2 regions of the Paenibacillus sp. MMO-177 genome follow, and region 2 is predicted to be linked to the other one. Evidence: predicted binding sites of a transcription regulator. Region 2 holds the regulator's gene; the other holds the start of a gene.
What was found. The regulator LexA, encoded in region 2, represses DNA repair genes until DNA is damaged. The targets are predictions, from matches to a motif close to CGAACATATGTTCG.

Region 1 (7,987 bases), on a different contig from region 2:
TCGCTCGGCTCATTAGCAGGCTTTTTGCCTGCTGCAGCTCATGTCGGTGAGTGCGCGGGCATCGCTCGGCTCATTAGCAGGCTTTTTGCCTGCTGCAGCTCATATCGGCGAGTGCGCGGGGCATCGCTCGGCTCATTAGCAGGCTTTTTGCCTGCTGCAGCTCATATTGGCGAATGCGCGGGACATCGCACGGCTCATTAGCAGGCTTTTTGCCTGCTACAGCCCCAGCTGGCGGGGACGCCCTCTGACCGCGGGCGTATTAGCAGGCTTTTTGCCTGCTGCGGATCCGGCTGGCGGGGACGCTCGCGGGGCTGTCGGTCCCCTCACCCGCTTCCGCCACAAAAACGTCAAACTCTGCCCGTTGTGCATCATTGCCCATTGGGCAATAATATACTTATACAATCGTTGCCCATTGAGCAACGACGAAGTGAGGTGAAGGCACAGGGCCGATCTACGATGAACAAGCAAAGCTTGCGTGAAATCAAAAGAGAAGCAACGGCTAATGCGCTCGCGGAGGCGGCATTTGATCTCGCCATGGAACGTGGGATGGACAATTTTGTAGTAGAGGATATTGTACAGCGTGCAGGATATTCAAGAAGAACGTTTGCGAATCATTTCTCGTGCAAGGAAGAAGCGGTTGTTATGGGGGCTTCCGCCTTCAACGACGTGAATGAAGTGCAGCAGCTGATCGAGAGCTTGACGGAGAACACCACACCGCTTGAGGTTATGGAGCATCTGGTCCGAATGGAGCTTACCGCGGGCCTGTTCCAAAAAACGCGCCAGCTCGTGAAGCTGTCCAAACAGCATCCTACCCTGGAGCCCTACATTCTCAGCGCTCTTCATAGCCATCAAGGTCTTGCCGAGCAATTGCTGCTTGATCTGTTCGAAGACAACTATGCAAAGGGCTACATTCAGCTGCTCGTTGGCGCATCCTATGGAGCAGCTCTCCCGATGCTATATGGCAGCAGCAGCATCCGGTTCCCCGGTCAATCGGGTGACGAGCCGCCGGACTCCATTTCGCTCGATCAGTATTTGGATGACATGTTTGGTTATTTGAAAAAAGGTTTTTAGATTTTTATATTATCCTATAAAAAAAGGAGAACCACACTGTTATGTCGACTTTCCTGTACAAAATAGGCAAAACAGCCTATAACAAGCCTTGGCATTTTATCATTGCCTGGATTGCCATTCTTGGCGTTGTTGGTGCCCTGATCGGCATTAACGGCATTCACACCAGCTCCGAGATGAAGATAAAAGGAACCGAAGCGCAAAAGGTATTGGATCAGCTGGCAAAAGAACTGCCGGAAGCTTCCGGCGGGCAAGCAAGCGTCGTATTCACTGCACCGCAGGGCGAACGCCTCGATACGCCGGAGCGTATAGCCGCTATTACGAAAGCTATTAACGATGTGTACGACGTTGAATATGTCATCAATCCGGCTGAAGCAGCCGCCGCGGCAGGCGCAACGGCAACGGATGCGGCTCAATCCGGCAATGCGGCTGCCGGCAGCGAGCAGCAAAATGCGCAGCAAAGCGCAACGCAGTCCGATCAATCTCAATCAGCTGCGGCTGCCCCATACGGACCGCTCGTCGTTGACGGCAATCCAGTGCCCGGCGTTATGATTTCCGCCGACGGCAACGTGGCTTTGTTCCAATTCCAATTCACCGTTCAGCAAATGTCGCTTCCGCAAGAAGTCATCGACACCGTTGTGGATGACGTTACAGCCGTAGAGCAAGCGAACTTGGGAATCAAAGCTCTGCCAAGCGATACGCTAGTAGGCAAGCCGGCAATTGGCGCTACCGAAGGAGTTGGTATCGTTGTTGCCGCGGTTGTTCTATTTATTACGCTTGGCTCCGTTGTTGCAGCCGGTCTTCCGCTCGTAACCGCCTTGCTTGGTGTTGGTATCAGTGTCGGGGGCGCTTATTCCCTCTCCAAATTTATTCCGATGACCGATATCACGCCTGCGCTTGCCATGATGGTTGGCCTCGCGGTCGGAATCGACTACTCCTTGTTTATCGTAAACCGTCAGCGCCGCATGATCCTCGATCAAGGCCTTAGCGCCCGCGAAGCCGCGAGCCGTGCAGTGGGTACGGCGGGCAGCGCGGTATTTTTCGCCGGGTTAACCGTTATTATCGCATTATGCGGCATGGTTGTTATGAATATCGACTTCCTGACCGCTATGGCTCTTGTCGCTGCAGCAAGTGTCTTTATTAACGTCCTTGTAGCCCTGACCTTGCTTCCGGCATTGCTTGGTCTGGTTGGTGAACGGATCGTCTCCGTGAAAGCACGGAAGAAAAACAACGAGCAAGCAGGCGTTGCCCGTCAAGGCACGGCACATCGCTGGGCGAACGGAGTTGTACGCCGCCGCTGGCTCGTGATCATTGGCGTGATCGTTATCCTTGGCGCTGCATCCATTCCGGCTGCCGATATGAAATTAGGCATGCCATCCGGCGATACGGCAAACCTGGATACGCCGGCTAGACAAAGCTTTGACGCAATCTCGGCCGGCTTTGGCAAAGGCTTTAACTCGCCGCTCCTGCTCGTTGCCGAGCCTGCAAGCACCTCCGACAAGGTTACGCCTGAACTTCTCGGCAAGCTTGTGCAGGATATCCAGCAGCATGACGATGTTGCGGTTGTTACGCCAATGGGCATTAATAAAACCGGCGACATCGGGATTATTAGCGTTATTCCGAAATCCGGTCCTACAGACGACGAGACCAAAAAGCTTGTCAAAGAGCTTCGCGATCAAGACTCCAGCATCTCTCAATCTAACAAAGTGACGCTGGGCGTTACCGGCTTCACCGCGATTAACATCGACATGTCGGCAAAGCTGGCAGAGGTGTTCCCGATTTATATCGGTATCATCCTCATCCTGTCGCTTATCATTCTGCTGCTTGTATTCCGGTCGATTATCGTTCCGGTAAAAGCAACCATTGGCTTCCTGCTTAGCATTCTGGCTACCTTCGGTATTACGACGGCCGTATTCCAATGGGGATGGCTGCATGATCTGTTTGGCTTCGATACCGGCGGCCCGCTTCTCAGCTTTATGCCGATTATGGTATCCGGTATCCTATATGGCCTTGCGATGGACTATCAGGTATTCCTAGTAAGCTCCATGCGCGAAGCTTATGTCCATGGGCACAAAGGAACAACAAGCGTGGTTGAAGGTTATAAGCAAGCGAGCCGTGTCGTTGTGGCGGCAGCGGTTATCATGGTATCCGTCTTCGCCGGATTCATTCTGACCGAGGACATCATGCTGAAGCAAATCGGCTTTGCTCTCACCATCGGTATTCTTATTGACGCTTTCTTCGTCCGCATGGCGCTTGTTCCGGCTATTATGGCTGTGTTTGGCAACAAAGCATGGGGCATGCCGAAATGGCTGGACCGCATTCTTCCAAACCTTGATGTAGAAGGCGACAAGCTGATTGCGGAGCTTAACAAATCTTCGAATCCGAATGGCCATAAGGAATTAAAAAAGGCTAAACCAAGCCGGGCTCATTAAAAATAACAACAAGAAAGGACCGCTGCCAGCAGCGGTCCTTTCCTTTATTTCACTGTTATCATCGGTTACATCAAGCGGTCCTACAACCCGCGGTTGTAATCGTATTCAATCGCTTGCAGAAAGGCCCGGGCAAGCACCGCATGACCCGACATATTTGGATGAACCCGGTCCCAAGCGAGAGTTGCCGGATAAATAGACCCTAGAACCTTGTTGAACGCTGCCTGCGTATCCACGAAACGAGCTTCATACTTGGACGCTATCTTTTGGACAACCCGACCGTATTGATCCATCGTTCTGCGCATTGGATCCGCTTCATTCGCCTCAAGATAGAACGGAGTCATTAACACAAGTCCCTGCAGCGATGGTCTCGTACGTTCCACCAAAGCCTCCAGCTTCGCTTCGTATTCGTCTATGTAGACATGCTGCTCGGTCTGAGCGGGCAAATCATATTGTCTCCATACATCGTTAGTCCCGATCATAATAGACAGCCAGTCGGGCTGAAGATCAAGGACATCCGTCTGCCAGCGATCCGTCAAATCCCGGACGTTATTGCCGCTTATCCCCATGTTTACCACGCGAATGCCAAGCTCCGGATAAGCTGCGGTCAGCAGCGCATCCACCAGCGACACGTAACCTTTTCCGATTGCGCCAAACAGCCCTTCTCCCCTAGGTCTAGCCCGTTCGCAATCCGTAATGGAGTCTCCGATCATGACCAGCTTCGAATTTTGCCCTAACAACATTGATATGGCCCCCTCTTCCGAACAATTAGTTAATTGAAGAATCTACCACATTCATCATACCAAAAATCCGAAAAAGGGCTACCGAAATTCATGCTTAATTCAGCGGAAAAGCTTCGCTCTTCGACACATGGATCATCTCGCCTGGATAGAACGACCGAAAGTACGTCTCCACCCTGTTATGAATATCGCTCCGGTACCAATCCGTCAGGTTGTGGTCGTCAAAAAGCTGAGGCATGCCTAATCGCTTGGATCTTCTCCCCATGGAGCCATCCCCGATCGTAAGCGTATCAATCCAGATCCGGTCCGCTATTCCTTCCAGTACCTTTGGAAAATCCGGCGTAAACGGCAGCACCGGAGAGATCGCAGCCTGCGTCATAATTCCAGCATCATGCATCTCTTTAAGAGCCTTCAGCCGCAGCTTGATACCCGGTGCATAGGGCGCAAAGAGCCGCTTCATATCCTCGCGGTCCGTCTCTACCGTCATCGATACAAGAACCTCGCATTTATCCTTGAGCTGCACGATAAGATCGAGGTCCTTCCTAATAAGCGGGCTTCGCGTCTGAATCTGAAGCAGATCGGGAGGAGCCTCCAGCATTTCCTGCAAAATCCGCCTTGTAATCCCCGCTTCCCGTTCGATCGGCTGATAAGGATCCGTTGCCGAAGACATAAAGATATGAATCGGCTTATTTTTCCGGCGCAGTTTGTTCACTTCATTCCGGTAAAGGTCCGCGGCATTTGTCTTCATGTCCACCCATTCTCCCCATGGAATCTGCTTGAACTTCTGGATGGGCATCTCTCTCACATAACAGTATTTGCAGGCAAACGAGCACCCGCTATATGGATTAAGGGAATGGGTAAAGCCTATATCGAGATAACCCTTCGCTTCGCTTAGGATACTCTTGGATACGATATCTCTGATTTCGATGGCCATGGCAACCCCCTCTCTAGACAACTAAAACAAGAACAAACGTTCCGTTTATTATCATAACTAAACTTCCGTTTTTAATCAATCTCTTCGAGAATAATGACTCTAAAGAACGGGAAAACCAACCAAATGAGGAAAAAAAACATTTATGGATAGGCGGATGGTTCATGGCGGCAAATCATAAATTGTCGGTTATCCCTCTTGGCGGGGTTAATGAAATCGGAAAAAACATGTATGTTATTGAATGCGGCGATGATCTCGTCGTTGTGGACTGCGGATCGAAATTCCCGGATGAAAGCCTGCTTGGCATTGATGTGATTATACCGGATATTACGTATCTCATCGAAAACGAGGACAAAGTCCGGGGCCTTGTCGTGACGCATGGCCATGAAGATCATATTGGCGGAATCCCGTATATTATCAAACAATTGAATATGCCTATTTATGCAACAAGGCTGACGCTTGGTCTCATCAAAGGAAAGCTGAAGGAGCATGGCCTGCTTGGCTCGACAACCCTGCATCAGATTGAACCGCAGTCCGAGATTACCTTGGGCAAGGTTCCCGTCAGCTTTTTCAGCACCAACCACAGTATTCCGGATTGCCTCGGCGTCGTATTTCATACTCCCCAAGGAACGGTTGTCCATACCGGGGATTTCAAATTCGACCTTACTCCGGTCAATAATCAATATGCCGATATTCACAAAATGGCGGAGATCGGAAAAAACGGCGTGTTAGCGCTGTTATCCGAAAGCACCAATGCGGAACGTCCGGGCTTCACCCCTTCCGAACGCCTGGTTGGGGCAAATATTCAGGAGGCCTTTTATAATGCCGACGGCATGATTTTTATAACGACGTTTGCATCCAATGTCCATCGGCTTCAGCAAATTATTGACGCCTCGGTCAAAACGGACCGCAAAATTGCCCTGGCCGGCAGAAGCATGGTTAATGTCGTGGAGATCGCTTCCACTTTGGGTTACCTCAATATGCCTTCAAATATGCTGGTGGACATCGCCGAGGTCAATAAATACAAACGAAACGAAATCACCGTGATGTGCACGGGCAGTCAAGGCGAGCCCATGGCGGCGTTAGGGCGCATTGCCAGCGGCAATCATCGGCAGATCGCCGTTCATCCCGGCGACACCGTTATTTTTGCCTCCTCCCCTATTCCGGGGAACGAGCGGAATGTCGCCCGAATCGTAGACAACCTGTTCGAGAGGAAAGCCAAAGTCATTTACGGCTCCGGCTCAAGCACCGGCATGCATGTATCCGGACATGCCAGCCAGGAAGAGCTGAAGCTGATGCTCACGCTCATGAAGCCGCAATACTTCATTCCCATACACGGCGAATACCGGATGCTGCATCTGCATCGAGAATTAGCCGAATCCGTGGGGGTTAAAGCAAGCAATATCTTTATTTTGAATAACGGCGATGTCGTGGATTTTGCCGGCTCGGAGGCTTTCCAGGAAAGAAGCGTCACGAACGGAGATACCTATGTCGACGGGCTTGGGATCGGCGATGTAGGCAACGTGGTGCTGCGCGACCGCAAGGTGCTGTCTGCCGACGGCATCCTTATTATTGTTGTTACAATCGGGAAGAGCGACAATAAGATTGTGTCGGGACCGGACATCATCTCCCGCGGTTTCGTATTCGTGAAGGAGTCGGAAGGTCTGATGGAGGAGGTACACCGGATCACGCTAAATGAAATGGAACAGCTTCTGGAGAAGGAGAACAAGCTCCATAAGCCATGGAATCTGTACAAGCAAACCCTGAAAGAGTCGGTCGGAAAATTCCTGTACGCCAAAACAAAACGCAGACCGATGATTCTTCCGATCATTATTCTGGTATAGCTGGATATACTATTCAGGCCGATGAATATAACGGTTGCACGACAAACAAGAAAGGTGGAGAAACCTATGACATCAAGCCGTGGCCATCAAGGGGCCCATGGAATCGGACAAGTGGAGAAACAATTAAACCGTCAAGCGCAAGCTGCCGAACAAATCCAGGGCACTAACCAAACCGACCAAGAGGTGCTTGCAGCCAGTCAAGAGCCTTCCTCCGTGATGGAAGAAATCGTGGATACGCATAACGAGTAAACGTTGTTTAGGAACATAGGCAAAAAGAGTATTTGATCTTTCACGATCAAATACTCTTTTTTATCCCGATCAGTAGTCTCACTCCACGGTAAAAGTAACGGATACGACCGTTCCCGATGAACTCGACTCAATTGTCGATTATACACTCCATATGTTAAATCCGAATAGCGGGTAACAAAATTACTTCAGATTTCACAAATTCTCTAGTCGAGAATAACAAAAAAGGAACAGCAGACATGCCGCGCCCTTGTTTAAATGATGATTAGCTCTCACGTTATTACAGCGATTGCCAGATCTTCTTCAATTGATTTAGGCCCTGCTGCACGCCAAAACGGCATGGCTCCAAGCCTTCGAACTCAACGGAAATATAGCCGTCATAGCCGGATTGCTTCACAATGCCAAGCACCCGGCGCATATCGATATCTCCTTGGCCTACGATAGCCCCACGCAAGTAATTGCCGCGGGCCGAACGGAACCAGCCATCTCCAAGGTCGCTTTCGGGATGACGCACATAGAAATCCTTAACGTGCACCATAGCCGCATAATCAATGTTATTGGAGACGCCAACAACCGGATTCTCGTCCACGCAGACAAAGTTGCCGACGTCCAGGGTTGTTCTGAAATTGTCCCGGTCCGTTGCATGCAAGAGCGCCTGGACACGATCGCTGGCTTGAAGGAAATAACCGTGATTTTCAACCGTTGTTGTAATTCCCTTCGTTGCCGCAT
Region 2 (7,987 bases):
TGACGGCTTCTGCGCCTGTAGTCGACAATGAACCTCTGCCGGCCGTCAAGCCGCTCCCGCCGGGAGACCATTTTGCCGAGATTCAGAAAGAGCTTGAGCCGATGGTTGGCATGGACAACGTGAAGGCTCTTATTTATGAAGTCTATGCGCTTTTATATATAACCCGCATGCGTTCGGAGGCAGGTTTGTCCGGCGGTTCCCATGTCTACCATATGATCTTTAAAGGGAACCCGGGGACCGGCAAGACAACCATCGCCAGAATTGTGGCGAAGCTGTTCCAGAAGATGGGAGTGCTCTCGAAGGGGCATTTGATCGAAGTGGAGCGGGCTGATCTGGTTGGCGAATATATCGGGCATACGGCACAGAAAACGCGGGATATGGTACGCAAGGCGATTGGCGGCGTTCTCTTCGTGGACGAAGCGTACAGCCTTGCGCGCGGCGGAGAGAAGGATTTCGGCAAAGAGGCCATTGATACGCTTGTAAAAGCGATGGAAGATCATCGCAATCAGTTTGTGTTGATCCTCGCGGGATATCCGGCGGAGATCGATCATTTTCTGCTGACGAATCCCGGACTTCCTTCCCGGTTCCCGATCCAAATCGATTTTCCCGATTATACGATAGACCAATTAATTCAAATTTCCGAGCTTATGGCGAAGGATCGGGACTATAATTTGATGCCGCAGTCCATATTTAAGTTAAGGCAGCATTTGATTCAAGAGAAGATGAGCGATATTTTCTCTTTTAGCAACGCCAGGTATGTGCGGAACATTATTGAGAAATCCATCCGTTACCAGGCTGTGAGGCTGCTGAACCAATATTCCAACAGCATCCCTCCGAAACAGGAGCTGATGGCGATCAAGCCGGAGGACTTCAAATGGGAAGCGAAATAACTCCACTCTAAAAGGAGCAAACATGCGAGAAAAAACATTCAATACGACGACAACGATGCAGGAACGCGCTGTATTAGTCAGTTTGGTTACCCCTGATATTAAGCGGGGCATCAGCGATCCCGAGCATTCGCTCGAGGAGCTGGTTGCGCTTGCCGAGACGGCGGGAACCGAAGTGCTGACTACAATGGTGCAAAATAAAGAAGCTCCCGATACCAAATGGTTTATCGGCAAGGGGAAGGTTGAGGAATTAAGAGCGATTGCCGATGAGCTGGGAGCAACAACGGCTATATTTGACCAGGAGCTGTCCGGAGCTCAAGTTCGGAATCTGGAAGAAACGCTGGATCTCAAAATTGTGGACCGGACGCAGCTTATTTTGGATATTTTCGCGCAACGGGCCAAGACCCGCGAAGGGATTATCCAAGTTGAGCTGGCACAGCTCAGCTATTTGCTGCCGCGTTTGTCTGGCCACGGCAAGAACCTGTCGCGGCTTGGCGGCGGGATCGGAACGAGAGGACCCGGTGAATCGAAGCTCGAGACGGACCGACGGCACATCAGAGGCCGGATTTCCGATCTGAAGGCGCAGCTGGATGAAGTGGTCCGCCACCGGAATCTGCATCGGGAAAGAAGAAAAAAATCCGGTGTCATCCAGGTTGCTCTCGTAGGCTATACGAATGCCGGGAAATCGACGCTGCTTCGAGAGTTGACCAGCTCTGACGTCTATGTGGAGAATCAGCTGTTCGCCACTCTCGATCCGACCTCACGCACAATGGAGCTGCCAAACGGCCGCGAGATTGTTCTGACGGATACGGTCGGTTTTATTCAGAACTTGCCGCATGACCTTGTTGCCGCATTCCGCGCGACGCTTGAGGAAGTGCTTGAGGCCGATTTGGTGCTCCATGTCGTTGACGGCAGCTCGCCTATGCGCGAGGAGCAGATGTCCGTCGTAGAGCAAATTCTTGGCGATCTTGGAGCGGCGGGAACACCTAGCTTAACGATCTATAATAAAAAAGACCTCTGTGGAGAAAATCATGTGGAATTGCCGACTCCGGGCGTTGATACGCTTGTAATCAGCGCTTTTCAAAAAGACGATCTCGAGCTGTTGCGGAATAAAATCCAGGATAAATTGACCGGTGACACGGTTACATTTGCCCTGCCGGCCGATCGGGGCGACCTGATTGCGCTTGCTTACCGCAGCGGTGAAGTCGTCGGCAACGAAGTGAGCGAGGACGGCGAATCTTTGCGTCTGACCGTGGAAGTAAGCCGTCAGGCTTATGAACAAAACGGTTATAAGCTTCAGCCGTACATTGAATAATAGAATTGGGTTACGTTAACTTAAGGGAGAGACAGGCTTAGCATGAGTTACCAACAGCAAGAAGATTATGAATCCATTTGGAATGAACTTGAGAAATTAGCGGATGAAGCGGAGGAGCTGGCTGCTGGCCAGCTTCGCTCCATTGACCGCATTGCCGAAAAAAATCAGTGGAAGGTGATCCGTGCTTTTCAACGGCATCAGGTCAGCGATTTTCATTTCACCGGCTCGACGGGTTATGGCTACAATGACCGCGGGCGTGAGGTGCTTGATCTGGTGTATGCGGATGTGTTTGGAGCAGAAGCCGCTCTGGTGCGGCCGCATTTCGTATCCGGCACGCACACCATCGGGTGCGCGTTATTTGGCGTGCTCCGGCCGGGCGATGAACTGCTGTACATAACCGGCAAACCCTACGATACGCTGCACAAGGTGATCGGCAAGCCTGGAGACGGTACGGGTTCCCTGCAAGACTGGGGAGTTCGTTATAACGAAGTGGACCTGAACGAGGACGGAAGTCTCGATTGGGCCGCAATTGAAGGAAGCATAAACGAGCGGACGAGAGTCATCGGCATTCAGCGTTCGAGGGGCTACAGCTGGAGAGCGTCTTTTACCGTTGCCGAGATTGGCGATATGGTTCAGCGCGTGAAGCAGATCAAGCCGGATGTGCTTGTTTTTGTCGATAACTGCTACGGGGAATTTACCGAGCTTCGCGAGCCAACCCAGGTTGGGGTGGATCTTATGGCGGGCTCGCTTATTAAAAATCCGGGAGGCGGTCTTGCTTCGACCGGAGGATATATCGTTGGCACCGCGGCTGCTGTCGAGCAAGCTGCTTTCCGTCTCACAGCTCCTGGCATCGGCGGCGAAGTCGGCGCGATGCTGGACACGCTGCGAGGTATTTATCAGGGCTTGTTTCTGGCGCCGCATCTGGTTGGACAAGCCGTTAAAGGAAGCGTATTTGCTTCGGCGATGTTCGAGCAGCTTGGCTTTGAGACGAAACCTCATTGGTCCGAGCCGCGTACAGACCTAATACAGGCTGTCCGATTCGGCGGAGCGGAGCAGCTCATTGCCTTTGTACAAGGCATTCAACAGGCTGCCGCGGTAGATTCGCATGTTGTGCCCGAGCCATGGGACATGCCGGGTTATGAGCATCCGGTTATTATGGCGGCGGGAACCTTTATTCAGGGCGGAAGTCTTGAATTGTCTGCCGATGCACCGATCCGCGAGCCTTATATCGCTTATATGCAAGGCGGTTTGACGTTTGCCCATGCGAAGTTTGGTGTGCTCACAGCGTTACGTCGACTCATAAAGAACGGACTTATCACAATTAAACGTAATTAAACCTAACACACCTTGACACGTTTTTGGTAGGGCGTTATGATATGAGTATAAATGAGCGACTGGAAGGTTGATGCGACATGGGTGACGATATTCGTAGAAACATGGCCTTATTTCCGATCGGTATCGTAATGAAGCTGACGGATCTAACGGCGCGTCAAATTCGTTATTATGAGCAGCATGAATTGATTGTTCCCGCCAGAACGGCGGGCAACCAGCGACTGTTCTCTTTTAATGACGTAGAGCGGTTATTGGAAATTAAGGCATTGATCGAAAAAGGCGTAAACATTGCCGGCATAAAGCAGGTCATGAATCCGGTTTCAAAAGAATCCGACGACGCAACCATCGTAAGCGAGCAATCTGAAGTGAAGCGCAAGGAGCTGTCCGACGCGCAGCTGCACCGCCTTCTCAAGCAGCAATTGCTGGAGAAACGTCCTGGCCAGGCTTCGCTTATTCAAGGGCAGTTATCCCGTTTCTTGAACAAGCGTTAGCATGTCCCGGTTAATGAATGGAACAAGGTAAAGCGTATGCTTTCGAAGTAAGAATTGCTTCACAATTCTTTTGAAGGAGATGAATGCTGTGAGCTACACAAAAGAGGATATTAAACGCATTGCGGAGGAACAGAACGTTCGATTCATCCGTCTTCAATTTACCGATTTGCTTGGTACGATCAAAAACGTAGAAATTCCGGTTAGCCAGCTGGATAAAGCATTGGATAATAAGATGATGTTTGACGGATCTTCCATTGAAGGTTACGTTCGTATCGAAGAATCTGACATGTATTTATACCCTGATCTGGATACTTGGGTTGTATTCCCATGGGTTGCGCAAGACCGCGTTGCCCGTCTGATCTGCGATATTTATATGCCTGACGGAACTCCGTTTGCAGGCGATCCGCGCGGTATTCTGAAGCGTGCGCTGCAAGAAGCGGAAGAAATGGGCTTTACGGCGATGAACGTTGGTCCGGAACCGGAATTCTTCCTGTTCAAGACGGACGAACGAGGCGAGCCCACTACCGAGCTGAATGACCAAGGCGGATATTTCGACCTAGCGCCAATGGACATGGGCGAGAACTGCCGCCGTGAAATCGTACTGACGCTGGAGGAAATGGGCTTCGAGATTGAAGCATCCCACCATGAGGTAGCTCCCGGCCAGCACGAAATCGACTTCAAATATGCGGATGCGATCAAAGCCGCAGACCAAATTCAAACGTTTAAGCTTGTTGTTAAGACGATTGCCCGACAGCATGGCCTTCATGCTACCTTCATGCCGAAACCGCTGTTTGGCGTGAACGGTTCCGGCATGCACTGCCACCAATCGCTCTTCCAAGGCAGCACAAACGTATTTTACGACGAGAAGGATCGTCTCGGCCTTAGCCAAACCGCACGATACTACATGGCGGGTATTCTGGAGCACGCGCGCGCGATGGCGGCTATCACGAACCCTACGATCAACTCGTACAAACGGATGGTTCCCGGTTATGAAGCGCCTTGCTACGTAGCTTGGTCGGCGAGCAACCGTTCGCCAATGATCCGTATCCCGGCATCCCGCGGTCTTAGCACTCGTATCGAGGTGCGTAACCCGGATCCGGCTGCTAACCCTTACCTGGCTCTTGCCGTAATGCTGAAAGCCGGTCTCGACGGCATCAAGAACAAAACTTCGCTTCCGGCACCGGTAGATCGCAACATCTACATCATGACCGAAGAAGAGCGCCTGGAATCCGGCGTGCCAAGCCTTCCTTCCGACCTGAAGGAAGCGCTCGACGAAATGCTCCGCAGCGACGTTATCTGCGATGCGCTTGGCGAACATGCTCTTGCCCATTTCTACGAACTGAAAGAAATTGAATGGGACATGTATAAAACACAAGTTCATCAATGGGAACGCGATCAGTATCTGACGCTGTACTAAGAAGGAAATCCCTTGGCGCTCTAAGCGTCCGGGGATTTTTCTTTTGTGGGCATTTCTAGTTTTTTTCGTGGACAGAGGGGAGTGCCCACAAAATGCCCCCCATTCGCCCCCCTATTTAAAATCTATCTTCTGTATAACGATGGGGGACTTACGGGAATAACGTTCGCAAGAATGATTTAGACGATAAGATTGAAGGGGATAAAGAGGAGGAACAGAAGTCTTACAAATAAGGTAACCACCTTATCACAAAACAGATTAAGTAATTTGATAATACCACAATCAGGTAAAAAAGAGGCTGTTCTCCCTAACCGAATGCGAAATCGGATTAGCGGGAACAGCCTCTTTTATGTCATTAAGTTAGTGGAAATCACGGAACAAGCCAACTACTTTACCTAGGATGGTGACATTGTTCAAACGGATCGGCTCCATGGTAGAATTCTCAGGCTGGAGGCGGATATGATCCTTCTCTTTGTAGAAGGTCTTCACCGTCGCTTCGTCATCTTCCGTCATGGCTACTACGATATCGCCGTTGTTGGCGGTCTGCTGCTGGCGGACAATTACATAGTCGCCGTTATGTATACCGGCTTCAATCATGCTGTCGCCAATGACATTCAGGATAAATACTTCATCGTCTCCTACGAAGTGCGCGGATAACGGGAAGTACTCTTCAATATTCTCAGTTGCGGTAATCGGCACGCCTGCCGTTACTTTGCCGACGATAGGCACCTGCGCCACAGCGGGGAGGATAATGCCGTCTACACCGTCTTGATCCAAAATTTCGATCGCCCGAGGTTTCGTTGGATCTCGTCTGATCAGGCCTTTCTTCTCAAGCCGATCCAGATGGCCGTGAACGGTGGAGCTGGACGCCAGGCCAACCGCTTCGCCGATTTCGCGAACAGAAGGCGGATATCCTTTGTCCCGAACCTCATTCTTAATAAACTCAAGAATCGACTGTTGGCGGTTCGAAATCTTAGACACGTGAATCACTCCAATATAATATTTGAAGAAAATTATAGCATAGAACCGGAGTTCGTACAAACATAAGTTCTTGAAAACAAAAGTTCGCATTTTTTGTTGACTACAAACATTTGTTCGTGTTATTCTAAGGACATAAGAAAACAGAACAAACGTTCGGGGAGCGATAATAATGATCATGAATCCGTCTTTTTATAAAAGTATCCATAAGGAAGAAACTGCTAAATCGTTCAAGTCGCGGGGACAACATGTTCAACGCCATGCTTTTAAACTTGTTATGTGTGCTGCAGTGTTCGTACTTCTCTTTACAAGCTTTCTCATGATGCGCACGAATGCATCGTCTGATCATATTCAAGAGGCTACAGCGAGTGAGCAGACGGTTATCGTAACGGCAGGAGATACGTTGTGGGGGATTGCTGATCGTTTTACCGAGGGCTCCAAGGATATTAGACAATACATATACAAAATTAAGGAACGCAACCAATTAAGCTCGGTGGAGCTACGGCCAGGGCAGGTATTAATTATTCCTCAATAGCCATTTCAAACGCAAGGACAGGTAATTCGGACACAGGATGTTCGAAATTATCTGTCCTTTTGTTATTCTTCTATCATTGCCTTGACAATTGCTCGCGATAAAAGTCAAAATAGGTAAGAAGGCTGAGTAACAAGCAAATGAGGTGAAGGCAGTGGAAGAAGTCATCGCGCGTATTAATGAATTATCCCGTAAAAATAAAACGGTAGGTTTGACTGACGAAGAAATTGCGGAACGTGCCGTGTTGCGCCAGAAATACTTGGAAAATTTCAAAAGAAATTTCCGCCAGCAATTGGATTCCATCGAGATTGTAGACGGCGATCCAAACGATGTCGCTCATTAATCATGTAATGCAACCATATAGCTAGCGTTGGCGCCGTTCCATGAACGGCGCCTGCAATATACAATAGGAGGAATAAGCTTGTCACGAACGTGGGAGCGCAAAGTGCGCAAAAATACGAACCAAATTAACAAAGCGCGTAAAAAGCATGGCGTATCGCAGATCGGCACTTCAACAGCGCCCAAGGTAGACCGGTTTACCGGCCGCAACTACATATTCCCGATTGTGCTTATTCTGCTGATCAGTATGTATACGGTTTTCGTGACTACGGATCCGTCCTTTGAGCCTACGTCTATGTTCTGGGTAACAATCGGCTGCTACATTTTCCTGGCGCTTATTTTCTTCTTGCGCCGTCCGTACATTTCAATCGGCAAGGATTATATCCAGACCCGCAAAATGACGGGGGACAAGCAGCTGCATGTATCCAACATTAAAGGGATCAGCGTTCAAAACGGTGCTGTTGTCATTATGCAGCAAAAGGGCGCAAACTGGGTATTCTCGCGGCTGCTCAACCGTTACCCAACGGATGAGATCGGAAGAAGGCTGCAGGATTTCGCCAAAACACACAATTTGCCCTTTGAACAAAAATAGAAGAAGAGTAGGAGAGTTATGCGAATTATGGGGAAGCAAGCGGTTCTATTTGATCTTGACGATACGCTGCTGTGGGATGACCGCAGCGTAAAAGAAGCATTTGAAGC

Region 1: a site for LexA is predicted at 5,201-5,214, ahead of WFK81_RS04140 (SPL family radical SAM protein). Genes of this name have one in related genera too.

The regions. Positions count from the first base shown of each region.
Region 1 is NZ_JBBCUR010000001.1:931,936-939,922, forward strand. It holds gene WFK81_RS04125 (TetR/AcrR family transcriptional regulator) at 457-1,071, shown strand; gene WFK81_RS04130 (MMPL family transporter) at 1,113-3,500, shown strand; gene WFK81_RS04135 (SGNH/GDSL hydrolase family protein) at 3,581-4,240, opposite strand; gene WFK81_RS04140 (SPL family radical SAM protein) at 4,335-5,171, opposite strand; gene WFK81_RS04145 (ribonuclease J) at 5,333-7,012, shown strand; gene WFK81_RS04150 (hypothetical protein) at 7,079-7,261, shown strand; gene WFK81_RS04155 (sugar phosphate isomerase/epimerase family protein) at 7,539-7,987, opposite strand, start outside.
Region 2 is NZ_JBBCUR010000003.1:137,757-145,743, reverse strand. It holds gene WFK81_RS11795 (AAA family ATPase) at 1-890, shown strand, start outside; gene hflX (GTPase HflX) at 913-2,202, shown strand; gene WFK81_RS11785 (methionine gamma-lyase family protein) at 2,245-3,537, shown strand; gene WFK81_RS11780 (MerR family transcriptional regulator) at 3,615-4,025, shown strand; gene glnA (type I glutamate--ammonia ligase) at 4,114-5,442, shown strand; gene lexA (transcriptional repressor LexA) at 5,800-6,420, opposite strand; gene WFK81_RS11765 (LysM peptidoglycan-binding domain-containing protein) at 6,590-6,952, shown strand; gene WFK81_RS11760 (DUF896 domain-containing protein) at 7,104-7,292, shown strand; gene WFK81_RS11755 (hypothetical protein) at 7,371-7,880, shown strand; gene WFK81_RS11750 (HAD family hydrolase) at 7,908-7,987, shown strand, end outside.